Regions from separate parts of the Lentilitoribacter sp. EG35 genome, predicted to be linked through region 1. Evidence: predicted binding sites of a transcription regulator. Region 1 holds the regulator's gene; each other region holds the start of a gene.
What was found. The regulator LexA, encoded in region 1, represses DNA repair genes until DNA is damaged. The targets are predictions, from matches to a motif close to TGTTCNNNNTGTGTTCNG.
Positions count from the first base shown of each region.

Region 2: the regulator LexA is predicted to act here: its motif matches at 3,235-3,252, upstream of AB2J24_RS13530 (PA0069 family radical SAM protein).
Region 3: the regulator LexA is predicted to act here: its motif matches at 2,504-2,521, upstream of AB2J24_RS14425 (ImuA family protein).

Region 1 is NZ_JBFNGQ010000005.1:73,529-80,016, reverse strand. Features, by position in the region: gene AB2J24_RS10500 (peptidylprolyl isomerase) at 1-297, shown strand, start outside; gene trpD (anthranilate phosphoribosyltransferase) at 316-1,344, shown strand; gene trpC (indole-3-glycerol phosphate synthase TrpC) at 1,347-2,159, shown strand; gene moaC (cyclic pyranopterin monophosphate synthase MoaC) at 2,159-2,665, shown strand; gene glp (gephyrin-like molybdotransferase Glp) at 2,662-3,873, shown strand; gene lexA (transcriptional repressor LexA) at 4,222-4,938, shown strand; gene AB2J24_RS10470 (ComEC/Rec2 family competence protein) at 4,919-6,488, opposite strand, start outside.
Region 2 is NZ_JBFNGQ010000007.1:154,041-160,528, forward strand. Features, by position in the region: gene AB2J24_RS13505 (F0F1 ATP synthase subunit B) at 1-259, shown strand, start outside; gene AB2J24_RS13510 (F0F1 ATP synthase subunit B) at 277-756, shown strand; gene AB2J24_RS13515 (hypothetical protein) at 826-1,164, shown strand; gene AB2J24_RS13520 (ribonuclease HII) at 1,172-1,813, opposite strand; gene AB2J24_RS13525 (hypothetical protein) at 1,834-2,022, shown strand; gene AB2J24_RS13530 (PA0069 family radical SAM protein) at 2,024-3,172, opposite strand; gene AB2J24_RS13535 (glycosyl transferase) at 3,307-3,825, shown strand; gene moaB (molybdenum cofactor biosynthesis protein B) at 3,832-4,383, opposite strand; gene AB2J24_RS13545 (4-(cytidine 5'-diphospho)-2-C-methyl-D-erythritol kinase) at 4,383-5,267, opposite strand; gene AB2J24_RS13550 (tetratricopeptide repeat protein) at 5,260-6,488, opposite strand, start outside.
Region 3 is NZ_JBFNGQ010000008.1:114,207-120,694, forward strand. Features, by position in the region: gene AB2J24_RS14410 (citrate/2-methylcitrate synthase) at 1-675, opposite strand, end outside; gene AB2J24_RS14415 (CoA transferase) at 781-2,151, shown strand; gene AB2J24_RS14420 (DUF2164 domain-containing protein) at 2,183-2,419, shown strand; gene AB2J24_RS14425 (ImuA family protein) at 2,533-3,525, shown strand; gene AB2J24_RS14430 (Y-family DNA polymerase) at 3,506-5,032, shown strand; gene AB2J24_RS14435 (error-prone DNA polymerase) at 5,029-6,488, shown strand, end outside.

The sequences.
Region 1 (6,488 bases):
ACACGTGGTGCACCCGATGCTGTGTTTAATCTGGCAACAATTGAAGCAGCTTTTGCTGGTCCTATCGGATTAACAACTGTTGCACCTGACGCCAGCGGTGCCAATCAGGTCTTAATGAAAGTTGTGGCCGTAAATGTCCCAGAAGATGCTTTATCCGATCAGGCGATTACTCAAAATCTAGAAAACTTTAATGCAGTGGCAGGCAACGAAGTTGTCGGACAATTTGTTTCACGCCTCCAATCAGAATATGGCGTAACAGTAAATCGTGAGCTTGCTTCCCACATTTTGGCGCAGTAATCTTTTTGGGGAGTTTTTATGTCTGATTTAAAAAGATTTATCGGAATGGTCGCCAACGGCGATAAACTTTCTACGGATGAGTCTCGCCAAGCATTTGATTCCATCATGTCAGGTGAAGCAACACCTTCCCAGATCGGCGGCTTTCTTATGGCGTTGCGTATGCGTGGCGAAACCGTTGAAGAGATATCTGGCGCTGTTGCGATCATGCGTGAGAAAATGCTGCCCGTAAAAGCTCCCGCTGATGCCATAGATATTGTTGGTACTGGCGGAGATGGCTCGGGTACTTATAATATTTCAACATGCACAGCTTTCGTAACAGCAGGCTGCGGTGTAAAAATTGCCAAGCACGGCAATAAGGCCCTTTCATCAAAAGCAGGAACTGCAGATTGTCTATCTGCGCTAGGCCTAAGCCTGGCGTTGGACCCTAAAGGCATTGAAACATGTATTCATGAGGCCGGTATCGGCTTTATGTTTGCGCCAAACCACCATTCTGCCATGCGTTATGTAGGGCCTACACGGGTTGAACTGGGCACACGCACAATGTTTAACCTGCTTGGCCCCCTTTCCAACCCAGCCGGCGTCAAAAGCCAACTTACAGGCGTTTTTGCACCCGAATGGGTAGAACCTCTCGCACATGTGCTAAAAGACCGTGGTTCAAAATCAGTCTGGGTTGTTCACGGCAATGGTCTTGATGAATTGACAACAACGGGTGAATCCCAAGTATCAGCTCTTCTCGATGGACAGATCAAGAACTTTACTGTCTCGCCAGAGGATGCAGGTTTAAAACGTGTTGATCTATCTGCACTTAAAGGCGGAAGTGGTGAAGAAAATGCCACAGCTCTTAGAGGTGTCTTACAGGGCGATAAAAACGCCTATCGAGAAGTTGTTTTGCTGAATACCGCTGCTAGCTTGATTGTAGCACAGAAAGCCGAAACCTTGATTGAAGGCGTTGAAATAGCAGCCAAAACGATTGATAGCGGTGCAGCACTCAATACACTTGAGCAACTTGTTGCAACCTCCAATCGCTTAGCCCCAACTGAAAGCTAAATATGGCTGACATTTTAAAGAAAATCGAAGAATATAAACGCGTCGAAATAGAAGTTGCCAAGGCTAAAATGTCCCTCAGCGATCTAAAGGCAAAGTTCGCCGATGGTGATGCTCCACGTGGATTTAAAGCAGCGCTAGATACAAAAAAAGCCAATGGAGAATTTGGCCTTATTTCAGAAATCAAAAAGGCTAGTCCTTCTAAAGGTTTGATTAGGGAAGATTTCAACCCGCAGGAACTTGCCAAAGCCTACGAACAGGGCGGTGCGTCATGCCTTTCTGTTCTTACTGATACTCCGTCTTTTCAAGGCGCGCCTGAGTTTTTAACTGCTGCAAGAGATGCCTGCGCCCTACCCGCTTTGCGCAAAGATTTCATGTTTGAACCTTATCAGGTCTATGAAGCGCGCGCATGGGGCGCAGATGCAATTCTCATTATAATGGCATGCCTAAGTGACGATGAGGCTAAGGCTTTAGAGGATTGTGCCTTTGAACTTGGTATGGACGCGCTTATTGAAGTGCATGACGAGATCGAGACTGAACGAGCACTCAAACTTGATAGTCGATTGCTGGGTGTCAACAACCGAAATTTACGCACCTTTGAAGTCTCGCTTTCCAATTCAGAACGCTTAGCCGCGATGGTACCCGATGATTACCTGCTTGTTGGAGAAAGCGGCATATTTACTCATGATGATTGTTTGCGTTTACAAAAGTCAGATATCAGCACATTTTTGGTGGGCGAAAGTCTTATGCGCCAAGAAGACGTTACCAAGGCGACTAAAGAGCTTTTAGGGGCAGCCAGAAGAGTTGGTGATAGATGATGACGAACGAGGGCAAACTCACACATTTAGCTGAAGATGGGTCTGCCTCTATGGTCGATGTAGGTGATAAGACTGCGACTACGCGAGAAGCTATTGCGGTTGGTCAAATTAAAATGGCACCTGAAACACTTGCGCTCATTCGCGAGGGTAACCTTAAAAAAGGTGACGTTATCGGCACGGCTCGCCTTGCTGGCATTATGGCTGCAAAACAGACCTCAAACCTGATCCCACTTTGCCACCCGCTACTATTGACTAAAATCGCGGTGAATATTGAAGAAGCACCTGAACTTCCCGGTTTACGCATTACATCTACCGTTCGTCTTTCAGGAAAAACAGGTGTCGAAATGGAAGCGCTGACGGCATGTTCTGTTACATGCCTAACCATCTACGATATGGCTAAGGCGGCGGATAAAGGCATGGAAATCGGTGGCATTCGTCTTGTTAAGAAAACTGGGGGTAAATCTGGCGAGTGGCATGCAGATTTATCGGATAGCGCTACATCATGAGCCTACTTCCCGTTGACGAAGCATTATCAAGACTTCTTAAGGGTGCTGAACCTAAGGGTGAAGAAAAGGTTTCAATCAGCGATGCTCATGGTCGCATTTTAAGCCAGAACATTTCATCCAACCGCGCGCAGCCACCATTTAATGCATCAGCAATGGATGGTTATGCGGTTCGCTATGATGATGCCTGCAAAGCTGGCATGACATTGCGTGTTGTTGGTGAATCCGCTGCAGGGCGAAGTTTCACAGGTGTTGTAAATAAAGGTGAGGCTGTCCGTATCTTCACAGGTGCGCCAGTGCCCGCTCAGGCTAATACGATCCTCATTCAGGAAAACACCAAGATCATTGCAGAAAACGTCATCAAAGTTACTGACCCGGCACAAAAAGATCGGCACATCAGGCTCAAAGGTGTTGATTTTGATGAAAATCAGATGCTGCTGGAAAAATCTCGACGCCTGGACTATTCCGCCCTCACCCTAGCTGCATGTATGAACCAGTCACATATGGCGGTTTTTGAAAAACCAGATGTCTACGTTCTGGCAACGGGTGACGAACTCGTAAAACCGGGCGGAACACCAGATGAAAACCAGATCATTTCATCTAACAGCTATGGCGTTGTGGCCTTATGTTCGAGCGCAGGAGCAAATGCTGTCGATCTCGGAATAGCTACCGATAATTTGGATGATATCAAAACACGCGTGCAAAAAGCAATTGATAGCAAAGCCGATATTCTTGTGACCATTGGTGGCGCATCTGTTGGCGATTATGATTTGGTACAAAAAGCTCTTATCGACATGGGTATGGAGCTTAATTTTTGGAAAATCGCCATGCGTCCTGGTAAGCCACTTATGTTTGGCCAACTTGGTAACATGCGTTTCATGGGATTACCGGGTAACCCAGCATCATGTTTAGTGACGGCCAATTTATTTCTAGCACCGCTTGTTCGAAAGCTTAGCGGAAACCGGGCAACACAAGTCATCCAAAAAGCGAGAACTACAGTTGATCTTACGGAAAACGCCTCCCGACAAGATTATATGCGAGCCCGCATCGAATATGATAAAAATGGAAACCTAACTGCTACCCCATTTTCTCGGCAGGATTCATCTCTGGTACGTGTCTTTGCCGATGCAAATGGTCTTTTGATTCGCCCCCCAAATGCAAAACCGGCGAAAAAGGGCGATACTTGCGACGTAATCTTGTTAGATAGTTGAACTATTTGGAATTAATTTTGCAAAGCAAAACCAAATATTTCTTGTTCAGTAAGAATAGAACAGTGCGATAACAGGCTTACGCAACTCGCTTTAACTAATCATCTATAAATTCATTATATTTTTCAATCATCTACATGTACCGGCTGAACCAAGGATCTGCCAGATTCATCATCTAATATGATCCAATTGTTCAATAACATTTATGTATTCCGTCTATGTTCCTCTTTGTTCAAGTGAAACACGTAATTTCATAGCAATGTTCTTTAAATGTTTTTTAACACTTGCGGAACACATATAGAACATATAAGAATTGTTCTTGATTTGTTTCATTTTGCAAAGGTATATCATATGTTGACCCGTAAGCAGCAAGAGTTATTATTTTTCATTCATGAGCGGATGAAAGAATCCGGTATACCTCCATCATTTGATGAAATGAAAGACGCGCTTGATTTAGCATCTAAGTCTGGAATCCATCGCTTAATTACAGCGCTCGAAGAGCGTGGTTTTATTCGAAGACTCCCTAATCGAGCACGTGCACTTGAAGTTATAAAACTACCAGAGAGCTACCAAAACACATCACCTCCGCCGCGCGGCTTTACGCCAAGCGTTATTGAGGGCAGCAAAGATAGAACACCGACACAGAGTTTGAAGCCTAAAGCATCCAATGATGATAATGCCGGCGCATTAAACGTTCCGGTCATGGGGCGGATTGCCGCGGGTGTTCCCATATCGGCAATACAACACAATACGCATAATGTGGCTGTTCCGGTTGATATGCTTGGATCTGGAGATCATTATGCTCTTGAAGTCAAAGGTGATTCAATGATTGAGGCTGGAATTTTTGATGGCGATACGGTCGTAATTAAAGATACCAACCATGCCACACCCGGCGACATCGTCGTTGCACTTGTTGATGAAGAAGAAGCTACACTAAAACGGTTTCGTCGTAAGGGTGATTCAATTGCTCTGGAAGCTGCTAACCCAGCCTATGAAACACGAATTTTTGGACCTGACCGTGTTAAAGTTCAAGGCAAATTGGTAGGTCTTATTCGCCGCTATCATTAGTTTTGGTATTCAGTTCTGGTGCGTTGGCCTTGAAATTAGTGAGGCCATGGTATTTGACGATTTCACCATTTGGCATTTTGTAGCTGCGGCTTCGCCAGTCGTAATAGCGGTGAGATGTCCAAGGCCGAACGCTATTGTTAATGGCGCTTACAATATTCCAATCGAGGGTAGATTGAGACGTCTTGTCCAGATTGCGATATAGGGCAAGAGAACCTGTTCTTCGCAGTGAATTTTGATCAAGCACCATTACATTCTTATCGCAAGTGCTGTTTTCGTCTTTTAGCCTTGTAGACAAGATTACAATATTTGCGCGATCGCAGGCGATTCTTAAATATCTTTGATCTGTAATTGTTGCGATTTTGACCTCGCTGTTTTCAAAGTAGCAGAATTGACTCGATACACATTTAAACTCCGCAAACGCGGTCTGGTTTGAGAGTCCATCAAACTTGGGCCAAAATTCAACCGCCTCCTCCGAAAGCAACTCCTTGGCTTTCTGCTTATTAGAAAGCTGTATTGGCTTACCTATCTGAAACTTATAGGCATCTAACCATTGATCAAGAATAAACTTTGATGGTCGTGATCGATTAATACTTAACTGGTTTGTATTTGACTTGCGAATTCCTACAAGCTTGCCATCTTCGCTAATCAACATGTCAGGAATTTTGGGGTTTACCATTAACAATCCCAATGCTGAGAACCCAATCAAAGCCAATCCTGTAAAACGCAACTTACTTCTGAAACAGATAAACACAACAAAACCAACGGACGCTAGGAAGCTTGCGATTGGAGACGGCTTCCCGATTGCAATATTGCTGCCTAAACTGGCCACCCACTCTGCAATCATAATAACTATTTCAATTGACCATCCCATTGCCATCAGCGGCCAAGTTTCAAGGCCAAATGGCATGAGTAACACAGAGAGAAGTGCCAGTGGCATGACCAACAACGTGACAATTGGCATGGCAAGAACATTCCCTAGTACGCCATACCCTGCGAACTGATAGAAATGCTGAACAGCGAAGATACCAGTTGCAAGTCCAGCTATGATTGCAGTTGCGGCAAGACCTATAAAAAACCGAACGAGAAATATAAAGCCATCATAGATACCTCCCCTCGAGCGCTCATAGGCTGCAGAAAAATTTGCCCAACCTGTATAAATGGCCACGAGCGCCGCTGCAGCGGAAAATGACATCTGAAAACCAGGTGTCATCACTGCTGATGGTGAGATGACGGTTATAACGATTGCCGCAATTGCTACATTGCGTAATGTAATGGCGGGTCGTTCCATTAATACTGCTAACAATACGATGACCAGCATGATCCAAGCCCGTTGCGCTGAGATCGGAGCTCCAGAAATAGTCAGGTAAGAACTTGCAGCGATGATCGCGCCAAATGCAGCTATTTTTTTCACCGGAAATGACTGCACGAGTGTCGGAAATAAGCTGAGTATTAATCTCAGTGCAAAAAAGAAAGTGCCGGATGCCAGTACCATATGAAGGCCAGATATTGCCAAGACATGAGCAAGTCCTGACGCTCTTAAAGACTCAACA
Region 2 (6,488 bases), on a different contig from region 1:
TCAAAAAGCATCAGATATTGCTGCTAGCTCTCGTGAGAAGGCTAAGTCAGAATCTGAAGCTGAGCGTGCAAAACACGAAGCAGCGTTGAATAAGCGTCTAGCTGAAAGTGAAGCACATGTTGCTGACGTTAAAGCGAAAGCATTAGCCGAAGTCGACGGCATTGCTGGTGATACAGCTCAAGCTGTTGTTGAGCAATTACTAGGTGCAAAGCTAACCAAAGCAGAAGTTTCTGCAGCGGTTCGTAGCGCAGCTAAATAGGAGATAAGATTATGCATATCGATGCTACATTTTTCGCATTTGTCGGTCTTATCATATTCCTAGGCATAATTTTTAAGGCTGGAGTTCCGGCAAAAATTACAGCTGCTTTGGACGGCAGAGCGGATAAAATTCGCGATGAACTTGAAGAAGCTAAACGTTTGCGTGAAGAAGCCCAGCAGTTAATGGCTGAATATCAGCGTAAGCGCAAAGAAGCCGAAGAAGAAGCCAAGGACATTCTGGAGATTGCAAAACGAGAAGCTGATTCTATGAAGGATGAAGCTCGTCGCAAGTCCGAAGAGTATGTTGTCCGTCGTCAGGCAATGGCAGAACAAAAAATTGCTCAAGCTGAAAATGATGCTGTTGCAGAGGTTCGTTCTACAGCTGTTGAAGTTGCAATTTCTGCTGCTGAAAAGTTGATGAGCGATAAGATTACAACGCGAAATCATTCAGATCTTTTCAAGGCTTCGTTAAGCGAAGTTAAAGAGCGCATGAACTAGCGTTTATATATTTGAATTTTGAAAGCCCGCTGATATGTTCTCAGCGGGTTTTTTATTTTGGAGATCAAGATGCCGCATATAGTTTTAGAATATTGGTCGGATTCTATTGATGACGATCAACTAAATAATGCGCTAGAAAGCTGTTTTGATACGTGCATAGAGTTTGATTGCATCCGCCCTAAAGCTTTAAAACTGCGTGCGCATGCCATCCTAAATGCTTATTATGGAAATCAGGCTGATAGCTTTGTGCATGTAACGGCTCATCTTTTGAAGGGGCGATCGACTGAAAGAAAATCGGCTATCTCAAAAGCTATTCTGGACAGCGTGATGAAGTCTTTGCCGCAAATCGATACATTCAGTGTTGATGTTCTGGAGATAGATGGTGACGTGTATCACAAGAATAAGTGACGTAAGCTCAATCTTTGCGAAGAGGGCGAAATGTCATTCTGTGAAGGATTGATGCGCCATGCTCTTTGATTGCTTGTTTGTGTATCTTCGTTCCATAACCTGCATGTCTCTCAAATTTGTATTCAGGTAATGTAGTGGCAGCTTGTTCCATCATATGGTCTCTGGTGACCTTGGCGATGATAGATGCTGCGGCTATTGATATCGAGCGCGCATCGCCTTTAATGAGAGCGTCAGCAGGTATGGATAGTTTTGGTGGAATATCTCTTCCGTCCACAAGTGCATAATTCGCAGTAACCGCTAGCGCATTTAGTGCCCGTCGCATTGCATCTAATGAAGCTTTCCTGATGTCCGTTTGATCAATAGTTTGTGCACAGTTTGAGCAGATAGCAACGGTTGCAGTATCAAGTATCTGAAAGAAGAGCGCTTCACGTTTTTTATGCGAAAGCTTTTTACTGTCATTAAGCCCTTCGGGGATATTATTTTCATCAAGGATGACTGCAGCGGCAACAACAGGACCTGCCAATGGGCCGCGTCCTGCCTCATCAAGTCCAGCTACTGGCCAAATACCACGCGTCTTAAGATCTAGCTCAAATTGGAAGTTTGGCTTCTCTGGCATATCAAAAAGACTATCTCTTGTTTTTGGTTTAATTTTTTGAGGCATCGAATCGGGTGAGTATTACAATCTGTAAGGGGACAATTGCATACCCACCCGATCTCTCGCAAGGTCCACAGCCAGCGGCTAAGATGACTGTGGTGCAGATCACTCAGGGGACAGAGAACGATCTGCTTGGCGCATCGGTTTGTTCTCATGAGGCGGTGGAGAGAATAAACCCGTATGATGCGCAAGGGGACGCGTAAATTAGAAGAGTTTAAGTTGAGTGTTTTCCCCTTCAGGCGCGGTAAAAAGATCGGTACGCGGTGTAGAAAATCGCTTAGAAAGCCCCAGACGTTTGCATGTCATTTCAAATCGGCGTTTGATCTGCCACGCATAAGGACCATTCCCCCGCATACGTGAGCCGAACTCCGCATCATAATCTTTTCCGCCCCGCATAGATCGAATAAGCGACATGACGTGACGGTACCGATCTGGATAATGACGTAATAACCAATCTCTGAAAAGAGGACTAACCTCACGTGGCAAGCGAAGAAGGATATAGCTAGCCTGCTCGACACCCACACTGTGAGCGCTATCCAAAATGCGCTCAATCTCAAAATCAGTCAGACCGGGTATAACCGGAGCGATCATAATTGATGTGGGAATACCAGCCTTCTTCAAAGTATCTAACGCTTCGAGACGTTTTGTCGGTGTTGAAGCTCGCGGTTCCATAGCACGTGCTAACTTGCGGTCAATTGTGGTAATCGACAAAGCCACTTTTACCAGCCCATCTTGCGCCATTTGAGATAAGATATCGATATCACGTAAAACCAATGCAGATTTCGTAACTATACCAATAGGGTGCTTTGCTTCTGCAAGGACTTCCAAAATCTGACGCATGATCCGCATTTTGCGTTCTATGGGTTGATAAGGGTCTGTATTCGTTCCTATCGCAATGCTCTTGGGTATGTAGTTATCTTTCGCAAGTTCTCGCTTTAAAAGCCGTGCCGCATCTGGTTTGGCAAAGAGTTTGGATTCAAAATCCAGACCAGAGGAAAGACCAACATGGGCGTGAGAAGGACGAGCGAAACAATAAATACAGCCATGTTCGCAACCTCTATAAGGATTTATAGAGCGGTCAAATGGAATATCAGGTGATGTATTGCGTGTGATGACACTGCGTGCCCGTTCAACCTGTACGTCGGTTTTAAAAGGTTCAAGTTGTTCCAGTGTTTCCCATCCATCATCAAAACCATGGCGGGACTGAATTTCATAACGTCCGCTTGGGTTAAGGCCTGCGGCACGACCACGGCGGCGGGTCTTGTCCACCTTAATGCTCTGGTCAGCCAATAGTTGCCGCGTGACATCAGCGTGATTATAGCCCGGTGACATATCCTGATTGTGGTTGTTCATTTTGTTCTCCCGGCGCATGATTTTTTGATTCCGCCTGTTGAATATATTCCTAACATGGAAAATAGAACATATCAAGAACAAAGTGCAGATTATATTCTATGGATTTTCATCCTGTCATCAGTTAGAACGCAGCTATGATCTCTGTGTTTGTTCAATGCCATAACCAAGAAGCTGAGCTTGCTCGGACTCTAAGTGCGCTTATCTCTGGTGCTGTTGAAGGTCTAATATCTGATGTGACGATACTGGATTTGGGATCAAGTGATGGAAGTTCCATAGTTGCAGACGCTGCGGGCTGTAATTTCTGTAGTTTAGCTCAGCTTGATCATGCCGTTCAGAAAATGAGAGGTGAGTGGGCTTTGTTAATTGAGCCTGGAGCACGTCCTGCGATAGGTTGGATTGATGTATTGGGTGAACATATAGCAACGTCTGATGCGAGTGCGCGGTTCTGCGCATCTAAAACTTATAAACTTCCCATTATGAAACGTATATTTGGACCTAAGACCCGACTACAACATGGTGTAATCGTTCCGAAACATAAATTCCTTGGAAGAGCGGTATCTGCTCCGGATTTGGAGCAGCTTGTGAAAGGTCTAAGAACCATCAGGCTGGAATGCGAAATGGTGCCAGCTGCTTATTTGAAGGTGGCAGTTTAGAGTTGCTTATGAGCCAGCACCGCGTTTTAAATGCTCATCAAGGCGCGGCATAATTTCTACGAAATTGCAGGGCAAATGACGGTAGTCGAATTGCTTCTCTAGAATGCCATCCCACGCATCTTTGCAAGCACCTGGCGAACCTGGAAGAACGAACACAAAAGTACTATTGATTAGACCAGCCGTGGCACGAGATTGGATAGTCGATGTGCCGATCTTTGTCTCTGAGAGATTGTGGAACAGGGTTGAAAACCCGTCCATCCGTTTTTCAAACAATGGTTCCAGTGCATCAGGTGTAACGTCTCGTCCGGTAAAACCGGTTCCGCCAGTGGTTATAATGGCGTCAATGTCGTCCTTTTTACACCAAGACAAGACGCGAGCAGCTATCTTATCCTTATCATCGGTAACAATGTCCCGATTGATAAGTGTGTGACCTGTTTTTGCGATACGATCTACGAGTGTTTGACCTGACCTGTCGTCATCAATCTTTCGCGTATCTGAGATCGTTAGAACGGCAAATTTAACCGGAATAAAAGATCGTGTTTCATCTATGCGTGACATTATGAACCTCTTAAGGGTGTGGCGGTGGTAAACCAATTTGGGTATTGAGATTTGACCAGGTGGTAAGCCACCTGCGCGTTGTCCATATCTTTATATATAGCAAAACAACTAGCACCTGAACCTGACATACGATGGAATAGAGGCTTTGTTGAACATAATGCATCAAGGCATTGCTCGATCTCTGGCGCCACGTCTATTGCAGGCTCTTGTAGATCATTTCGGTAGCCATTTAATACTGAAAGAAAATCATCCAAACCGCATGGCACTTCAACATGATCAAAACCCGGATTTGATTTTGATTTGAGTTTTGAAAAAATTCCAGGCGTTGAAACTTCAATCAGAGGGTTCGCAAGAACCAACGCAAATTGTGGAAGGTTTGAGACCACATCAATTTCTTCGCCGATGCCTTTCGCAATCAATGGAATGCTACTGAGGCACATCGGAACATCCGCTCCAAGTTTGAGCGCAATGGCGGTTAAGTCAGTTTCGGCAATATCCAACTGCCAAATTTTTATCAGTAATCGCAATGTCGCCGCAGCATCCGCCGAACCACCACCAAGACCTGAAGCGACAGGAAGGTTTTTTTCACATGTAAGAGCTATAGGGGGTGTGCTAATGCCATGTGCAAGAGCAAAATCTGCAAGAGCAGTACGCGCTTTATAAATGAGATTATCTGAGGGTTCGCAGGCGTTCATCTCCGTAGAAAATGGGCCAGTTATTGAAAGGTTATTCTTATCGGAAATTGATCCGCTAATTCGATCACCAAATTTAGTGAACACAACAAGGCTTTCTAAAAGGTGAAAGCCATCGGCACGTTGGCCAGTCACATGAAGTGCGAGGTTGACCTTTGCTGGTGCATCTTCAAATAAAACCTTATTAGCCATCGTTGGCAGCAGTTTTGTCCGTTAAGCCCTCTTTGAGCTTTCGTTTTAAGATAGGCACTTGGCTTTCGTCGAAGTCCGCCATTGAAAGTAGTGCACGTTCCCACTGAAATTTTGCTTCAATCTTGCGTCCAACCTGCCAAAAGGCATCGCCTAAATGATCATTGATGGTTGGATCAGCAGGGCGAAGTTCAACTGCACGCTCGAGTTCACGCGTCGCCTCTTCATATTTTCCTTGGCGATAGTAGGCCCAGCCGAGAGAATCCACTATATAGCCGTCGTTCGGACGAAGATCGACGGCAGCCTTGATCATATCTATACCTTCCTCGAGTTTGATATTCATATCAACCCAAGAATAGCCCAAGTAATTCATGACGCTTGGTTGGTTTGGCGAAAGCTCGAGTGATCGTAAGAAAGCTTTCTCAGCTTTGTCCCAAACCTTTAAGCGCTCGTAACCAATACCCAATTGATAAAAGAGATTCCAATGGGTGCGATCATGAATTGGTCCAACGGCCTTAATTGCGTTCTCATAATTATCAACAACGGCTTGATAATTCTTCTCGCGCGATAAAATATTACCATAACCAAGATAGGCGCGGATATCGTTTGGATAAGCTTTAATGAGCTCCGATATATGCGCAAGGGCTTCCTCGACTTGGCCCACATCAGCAAGATTGAGGCCTAGCTGTAACTCTGAAAGCCGTTTCATAGGTGAGTTGTCCGGTACAGTGCGGTAAATAGCAATTGCTTTGTCCGACTGTCCTAGTTGTTCTTTTAACTCCGCAAGCATAACCAAGGCAGCTGCATTTTTGACATCAAGTGCGCGGGCGAATTGAAGATACAGAGCGACAATATCTTCATTACCTTCACGGTTCAGTGCAGCGCCAATTGTATAAAGGGCAAAGGATGCACCAGATTGGGCATTAGCGACAGAATAAGGGGTTTCAATATCTTGTTCTATTTTCTTTTTAAGCGCATCAGCTGGTGCAAATGCTGCGCGGATAGTATCGGTTAAAACAGCAAGTGCTTCATCTTTCTTACCATCCTGATTGTGCAAAGTAGCTAGAGCCATAACCCCTTGAAGGTAAGTATCGGGCGCGATTTGAATTGCATCTTGATTTGCGATTAAGGAACCAAAATATGTCTTCGCCGCTTCATAGTCGCCAGAGGCTGCTGCCATCATACCAAGATTGAAGTCTTGAAATGCCGAATACCATGTTGGTC
Region 3 (6,488 bases), on a different contig from region 1:
GCAAGCTGGAGTGCGGGCATCAGTCGAAGCGGCAATTCGAGCGGTATAGGCTGATGGATTTAATTCATGATCTGCGCAAAGAACAAGGCAACGGCGTGTTACATCAATAAAATCAATGCTGTCAGAGAAATATTTCGCCAGTTGCATATGAATAGGTTCGTCACTAAGCGTATTGGTATTACAGATCGCTGCCAGTAAGCGTTTTATGATAAAGCTATTTGTATTTTTATTTGGTGGTGTATTTTTGGAAATAGTTATCTCAGCCGTAGCTGCAAACATACGTTCGAATGAGTTTCGACCTTTGATGAGGTCAAATTTTTGATCAACATCTGGTTCCAAATCCACATTGATTAGCAACTTTGCAATATCTTCAAATGTTTTAGTTTGCGATAGTTTGATTGCATCTTGGCCTTTGTAATAGAGCTTGCCTTGGTCAATGTGACTGATTTCTGACTTAAGAACAGGCTCGCCAAAATTTTGCGTCGATTTAGCAATTGCGCGCCGCGATCTCCCTCGTTTTTTATTGGCGATCAATGCATCCACATCGTGTGTGTGATAAAGGCTTTTGCGCGCATCGCTCTTTTGTGCGCTGGCTCGAACCTTGCCGCGACTGACATAAGCGTAAAGGGTTTGCCGCGAAATATTTAATGCTTCGCAAACCTCCTTAGCTGTCATGGAAAATGGGTTTCTGTCCACTTTATTCATGTTGATTATGTTGATCAACCTTGACGCTCTGTCAAGCTTTCAGCCATTCTTTAATGATGGATGATTGGAGTATCTATGAAGCTTCTTCAAAAAATGTGTGACACATTACCTGCCTTTGAAGGTAATTTGTATATTGACCAAATTAGTTTTCGAAACAGAAATATTGGTTCCGAAGATGTTTTTTCCGTTACAGAACTGGCAGCAAACTCGATTGCATTAGCTGGTGCTGCGCTTATCCAATATGCTTTTGGTCATGATGCTTTAGATAGGCAAATTATAGTAGATCAACGATTGTCTTATTTCTGGCTTGGCAGTTCTGTGCGCCCGGTTCGCTGGTCTTTGGCCTCACCGTGGGATGATCTTGCAGGTGATTATCAAACTCAAGATGGGTGGATAAGATTGCATACAAATGCACCCCATCATCGAAATGTTGTTTGTAAGATCTTGGGTGATTTGGATCGCGCCGAAATGGCAAAGCAAGTTGAAACGTGGTCTGGTGCTGAACTTGAAGACGTAATTAGCTCGGAGGGTGGAGCTGCGGCAAACTTAATGAGTACGAGTATGTGGAATTCTCACCCACAAGCTATTGCCCTTTCTAAAGAGTTTCCAATTATTTCAGAAATGTTTGAAGGTACTAAATTGCGCCATGTGATTAATCCTTCGATTGATCAGGCTCGCCCACTGAAGGGGTTGAAGGTCCTTGATCTTACTCGAATTTTAGCTGGACCCATTGCAACGCGGTTTTTGGCAGGGTTTGGAGCAACGGTCTTACGTATCGACCCACCTTTATGGGATGAAGGTGATCATGTAATTGATATCACTCCAGGTAAGAAATGTGCGACGCTTGATTTATCAAAGTGTGCGGATTTTGAGATTATGCAGAAGCTTATTTTAGAGGCTGATGTGATGGTGCATGGGCTCCGTGCAGATGCGCTAGAAAAATTGGGCTTAGGGGATGAGGAACGGCGAAAATTGAATCCGTCCCTCATTGATATTTCACTAAATGCATATGGTTGGACAGGACCTTGGCGTAATCGGCGGGGGTTTGATAGTTTGGTACAGATGAGTACAGGTATTGCTCAGCATGGAATGGAAGTTTCTGGCCTTGGTACGCCGCGCCCTATGACAGTGCAGGCGCTTGATCATGCAACAGGGTATTTGATGGCTGCAACTGTTTTAGCAGGATTAAATCAACTTAAAACCAAAGGGCAGGCAATGTCAGCAAAGCTATCCCTTGCGGCTACGGCTGAACTTTTAAAGTCTACGCGCAAAGATAAATTTGGAGGAACATCACCTGTTAAAGCTGGAAGTGATTTTTTACCTGATATAAAACAAACGTCTTGGGGTAATATTCAGCGATTAAAGTCTCCTATTATGTTTTCGGGACTTGATATGCATTGGTCTTCGCCTGCTATTCGTTTGCACTCATCAGCGCCAATGTTTTAATGATGAATTTCTGATATGACGGAGTAAGAAGATGCGCATTAAATTAAATGACGATCGCAAAGCAGACATTGCACGTGCGCTTTCTGGCTTTTTTCAGGATGAATTTGATGAAGATTTGAGTGAGTTTCGGGCACTCGAAGTTGTTGACTTCATGTTACGTCAGATCGGACCATCGCAATATAATCAGGCTATTGCGGATGCTCGCGGGTTTCTGGCCGAAAAGCTTGATGATCTTGATACTGAGTTCCATGAGCCAGAAGAACGTTAGTTCGATCCTTTCTTTACTTCAAATAAATAAGGAATAAATTCCTTTTAGTCGCTTGACTCTTATTCTAAGTTCTGGAATCTATATTAGAACAAAAGAAGAACAAATAAGCTAAAATGATGAATTCTGGTATTAAAAAACATGAACTATCAGAGCTTCGACAGCAAATAGCTGAAATCGAAGAACGGCAATTTATGTGTTTAAACGAACCAGATAAAGAACAAGAAAAATTATCAAACATCAAATCATATCGGATTCGAAATAAGAAAGATAAAAACTATATCTTTCCTTTTGGCTACTCATCCCTTGATGAATGTTTAGATGGGGGCATTTTTTTAAATGCACTTACCGAGTTTCGTACAGATGAAGCGCGGCATGTGGGTTCAGCAAGTGGATTCGTTTGGATCCTAGCTCAGCAAATGCAAAAACTGATTTATAATTTGGAACCCGCTTATGGCACATTACCTATTTTATGGATTGGTGAGGTTTCAGCCAAGTTGGAGGGTGGTCAGATTTATCCTCCCGGGCTTTTATCCTTAGGGATTGATCCATCACAATGCATATTTGTTCAACCGCGTACTTTAAATGATGCTTTATGGGCAGCAGAACTTGCAGCTAAGCAAACTGCACTTGCGACCACGATTTTGGAAGTTCGTGGTAATCCAGGCGAACTTGACATGGCTGGTACGCGACGTTTGCATTTAAGGGCGCAAGCTGCAAAGCGGCCATTTTTCCTTTTGAAGCAATCATCGGAGCCAGAAGCAACGGCTGCTCGTACGCGAATTTTCATTAAGCCTGCTGCTGCCAGTTCAAAAATTCTCCCCAGCCAACAAAAATTTTCAAATAGTCTGCAATATTCGGCATTTCAGCTTTTGCTTGAAAAAAGCAAAAGCCCGTCTCTTCAATCATTTATCTTGGAATGGAACCATGATGCACAATCTTTCCACAAACGTACAGATCAAGACTGGGCAAAAAATCAAGACCACGATCAACACACCGATGTCGATGTTTACAAATACCAATCGTCGAATTTTGTCGATCGCTCTTCCTTATCTGGCAACGGACCGAATCAAGCGAAGGAAATGGGGCGTGTCGTGGCGTTTGGATAAGCGAGAGAATAATGCCCATGAATATCCAACTATTTGTATGGAGAAACAAAAAGGTGCCATGCGCCTATCTGCGCTTGATCTGACAGCAGAAAATTTGGGACTCAAGCTTGGACAAGGCATGGTGGAAGCACGTGCCATGTGCCCGAATATTGAAACAATTCACGCAGATCATGATGGTGATATGGCTTTTTTAAATGCATTGGCTGATTGGGCAGATCGATATACGCCGCTTGTAGGGCTTGATGCACCTTTTGGTAAAGCTCAAGGATTGTTCTTAGATATAACTGGCTGTGCACATTTATTTGGTGGCGAAGAAGAAATGCTAAAAGATATGATATCTCGCCTTCATCAAATGGGAGTTTATGCGCAAGGAGCAATTGCTCCGACGCCTGGGTTTTCTTGGGGGCTTGCACGACAGCATTCGCCAGAGAATTATGATTTTCGAAATACAATTATGACATGGGACAATGCAAGGATAATTGCTTTATCTTTTCCCATGGCTGCATTGCGTTTGCCACTTGATATGTTGGTTGCTCTTGATCGTGTTGGCCTTAAAAATGTGAAAGATATTTTAGATGCACCACGTAAGCCACTGACTAAACGGTTTGGGCCATTTTTGCTTAAAAGACTTGATCAAATGCTTGGTCAAGAGGATGAACCTATTTCCCCGCGATTACCTGTTGCAAGCCTATCGGTTGAACGTCGATTAGCCGAACCCATTGGGCGCCAGGAAGATATTGAAACTTGTATTGAACAACTGGCTAAGTCATTACAAAATGATATGGAAAAGCGAGGTCTATTGGGTCAGCAATTTATGCTTTTATTGTTCCGCTTAAATGGTATAGTTCGCCGGCTTGATATTGGTCTTTCTGCACCATCACGAGAACCAAAACGTATTAAGATCCTATTTTCAGAAAAACTTGATAACATTTATGATGAAGCTGATGCCGGGTCGGGTTTTGAAACGATCCGTCTTTGTATTGTTTCGGCCGTTGAAACATCCGATCAGCAGGCGACATTTTCAGGGAAAAATAATATTCAAACGGATATTGATGAGTTAGCTGATCAAATCATTGTTCGGTTGGGCGCCGAGCGGGTTTTAAAGCCCGCTTTTCATCAAAGCTTTATCCCAGAACGGGCTACTTCTTTTATCTCATTAATGAAGAATGCTTTTTCTAAAGAGGAAATTCAGTCAGAAAAAAACCGCCCTATCCGGTTGTTCTCAAATCCAGAACCTGTTCTGGCCATTGCTGAAGTTCCTGAAGGTCCGCCGATTACATTTCGTTGGCGCCGTAGCCATTATCAAGTTGCTCGTGCCGAAGGCCCCGAGCGTATTGGCGCGGAATGGTGGATTAATGGTGAGGATGCACGAACACGAGATTATTATAAAGTAGAAGATAAATCCGGGCGTCGTTTTTGGATTTTTCGGGAAGGTCTTTATGAACGTGAAAGTGAAAACCGTGATGGTTTAGTGCCGCGGTGGTTTATGCATGGGTTATTTGCGTGAATGAAAATATCACTCCTGTTGCTAAATCCCTATTCGCTGAATTAGGCGTTGCAAGTAATTTTTCTTTTCTAAAAGGCGCATCTCATCCAGAAGAAATAATCGTGCGTGCAGCAAAATTAGGAATTAGCCATATTGGGCTTGCTGATTGTAATACGCTTTCAGGTGTTGTGCGTGCGCATATGGCTGCAAAAGAAACTGATATTCATTATCATCCAGGTGCGCGGCTTCAGTTTTATGATGGTTTACCTGATATGTTGGCCTATCCCAAAAACCGCAAAGGCTGGGGGCACTTATGCAGGCTTTTAACAGCGGGTAATTTGCGATCTGAAAAGGGGGATTGCCAGTTAATGCGTGATGATCTTATTAAATGGTCATCTGAGATAATGTTCTGTGTCTTGCCAGATATTGATTCGCATACGGTACAGCTTGACAATTTTAAAGATAATCTTGGGTTTTTAGCATCGCATATAAAAAGCAATATCTATCTTGCTTTAGTGGCCCATTATGATGGTGATGACAGGTTCCGTTTTGCTTCGATGGCAGAACTATCTAAAATATATGATCTTGTCTTAATGGCGACGAACGATGTGTTTATGCATCAACCAGAGCGTCGTCCTTTAAGTGATGTATTGTCTTCTATTGAGCATCACAGGCCTGTTTATGACATGGGGTTTGGTCTTTCAAAAAACGCTGAACGCTACTTAAAATCGTATGCTCAGATGAAGCATATCATGCGCGAATATCCTAAAACATTGGATCATGCGATTAATTTTGCAAATGCACTTACATTTTCACTTGATGAATTGCGTTATCAATATCCTGATGAAAAGTTTGGTGAAGGTTCACCTCAGGAAGTTCTTCGCGATCTGGCTTATAAGGGTGCAAATGAGCGTTATCCAGATGGAATTTCTAATAAAACAATTGATCAAATTGAGTATGAATTGGCTTTGATTAAAGGCCTTGATTATGCGCCATATTTTCTTACTGTTTGGGACTTAGTGCGCTATGCACGATCACAAGATATTTTATGTCAGGGGCGAGGGTCAGCGGCCAACTCAACCGTTTGTTATTGTCTTGGAATTACCGATGTAAATCCTGAAAAAGTTGATCTTCTTTTCGAACGATTTATTTCACCTGAGCGAAATGAACCGCCAGATATTGATGTAGATTTTGAGCATGAACGTCGTGAAGAGGTTATTCAATATATATATCAAAAATATGGTCGTGAGCGAGCAGGGTTGGCAGCCACAGTGGTGACTTATCGTGCTCGGATGGCAGCCCGTGAGGCTGGTAAAGCTTTTGGTCTGTCTGATGATGTTATTTCTGCGCTTGCCGGTTTGGTTTGGGGGTGGTCGTCGAAAAGTCTGACGGAAGAAGAAGCACGAGAAGCAGGGCTTGATATTAATGACCCCACAACACGACGTGTTTTAGATTATGCGTCTGAACTCATCGGATT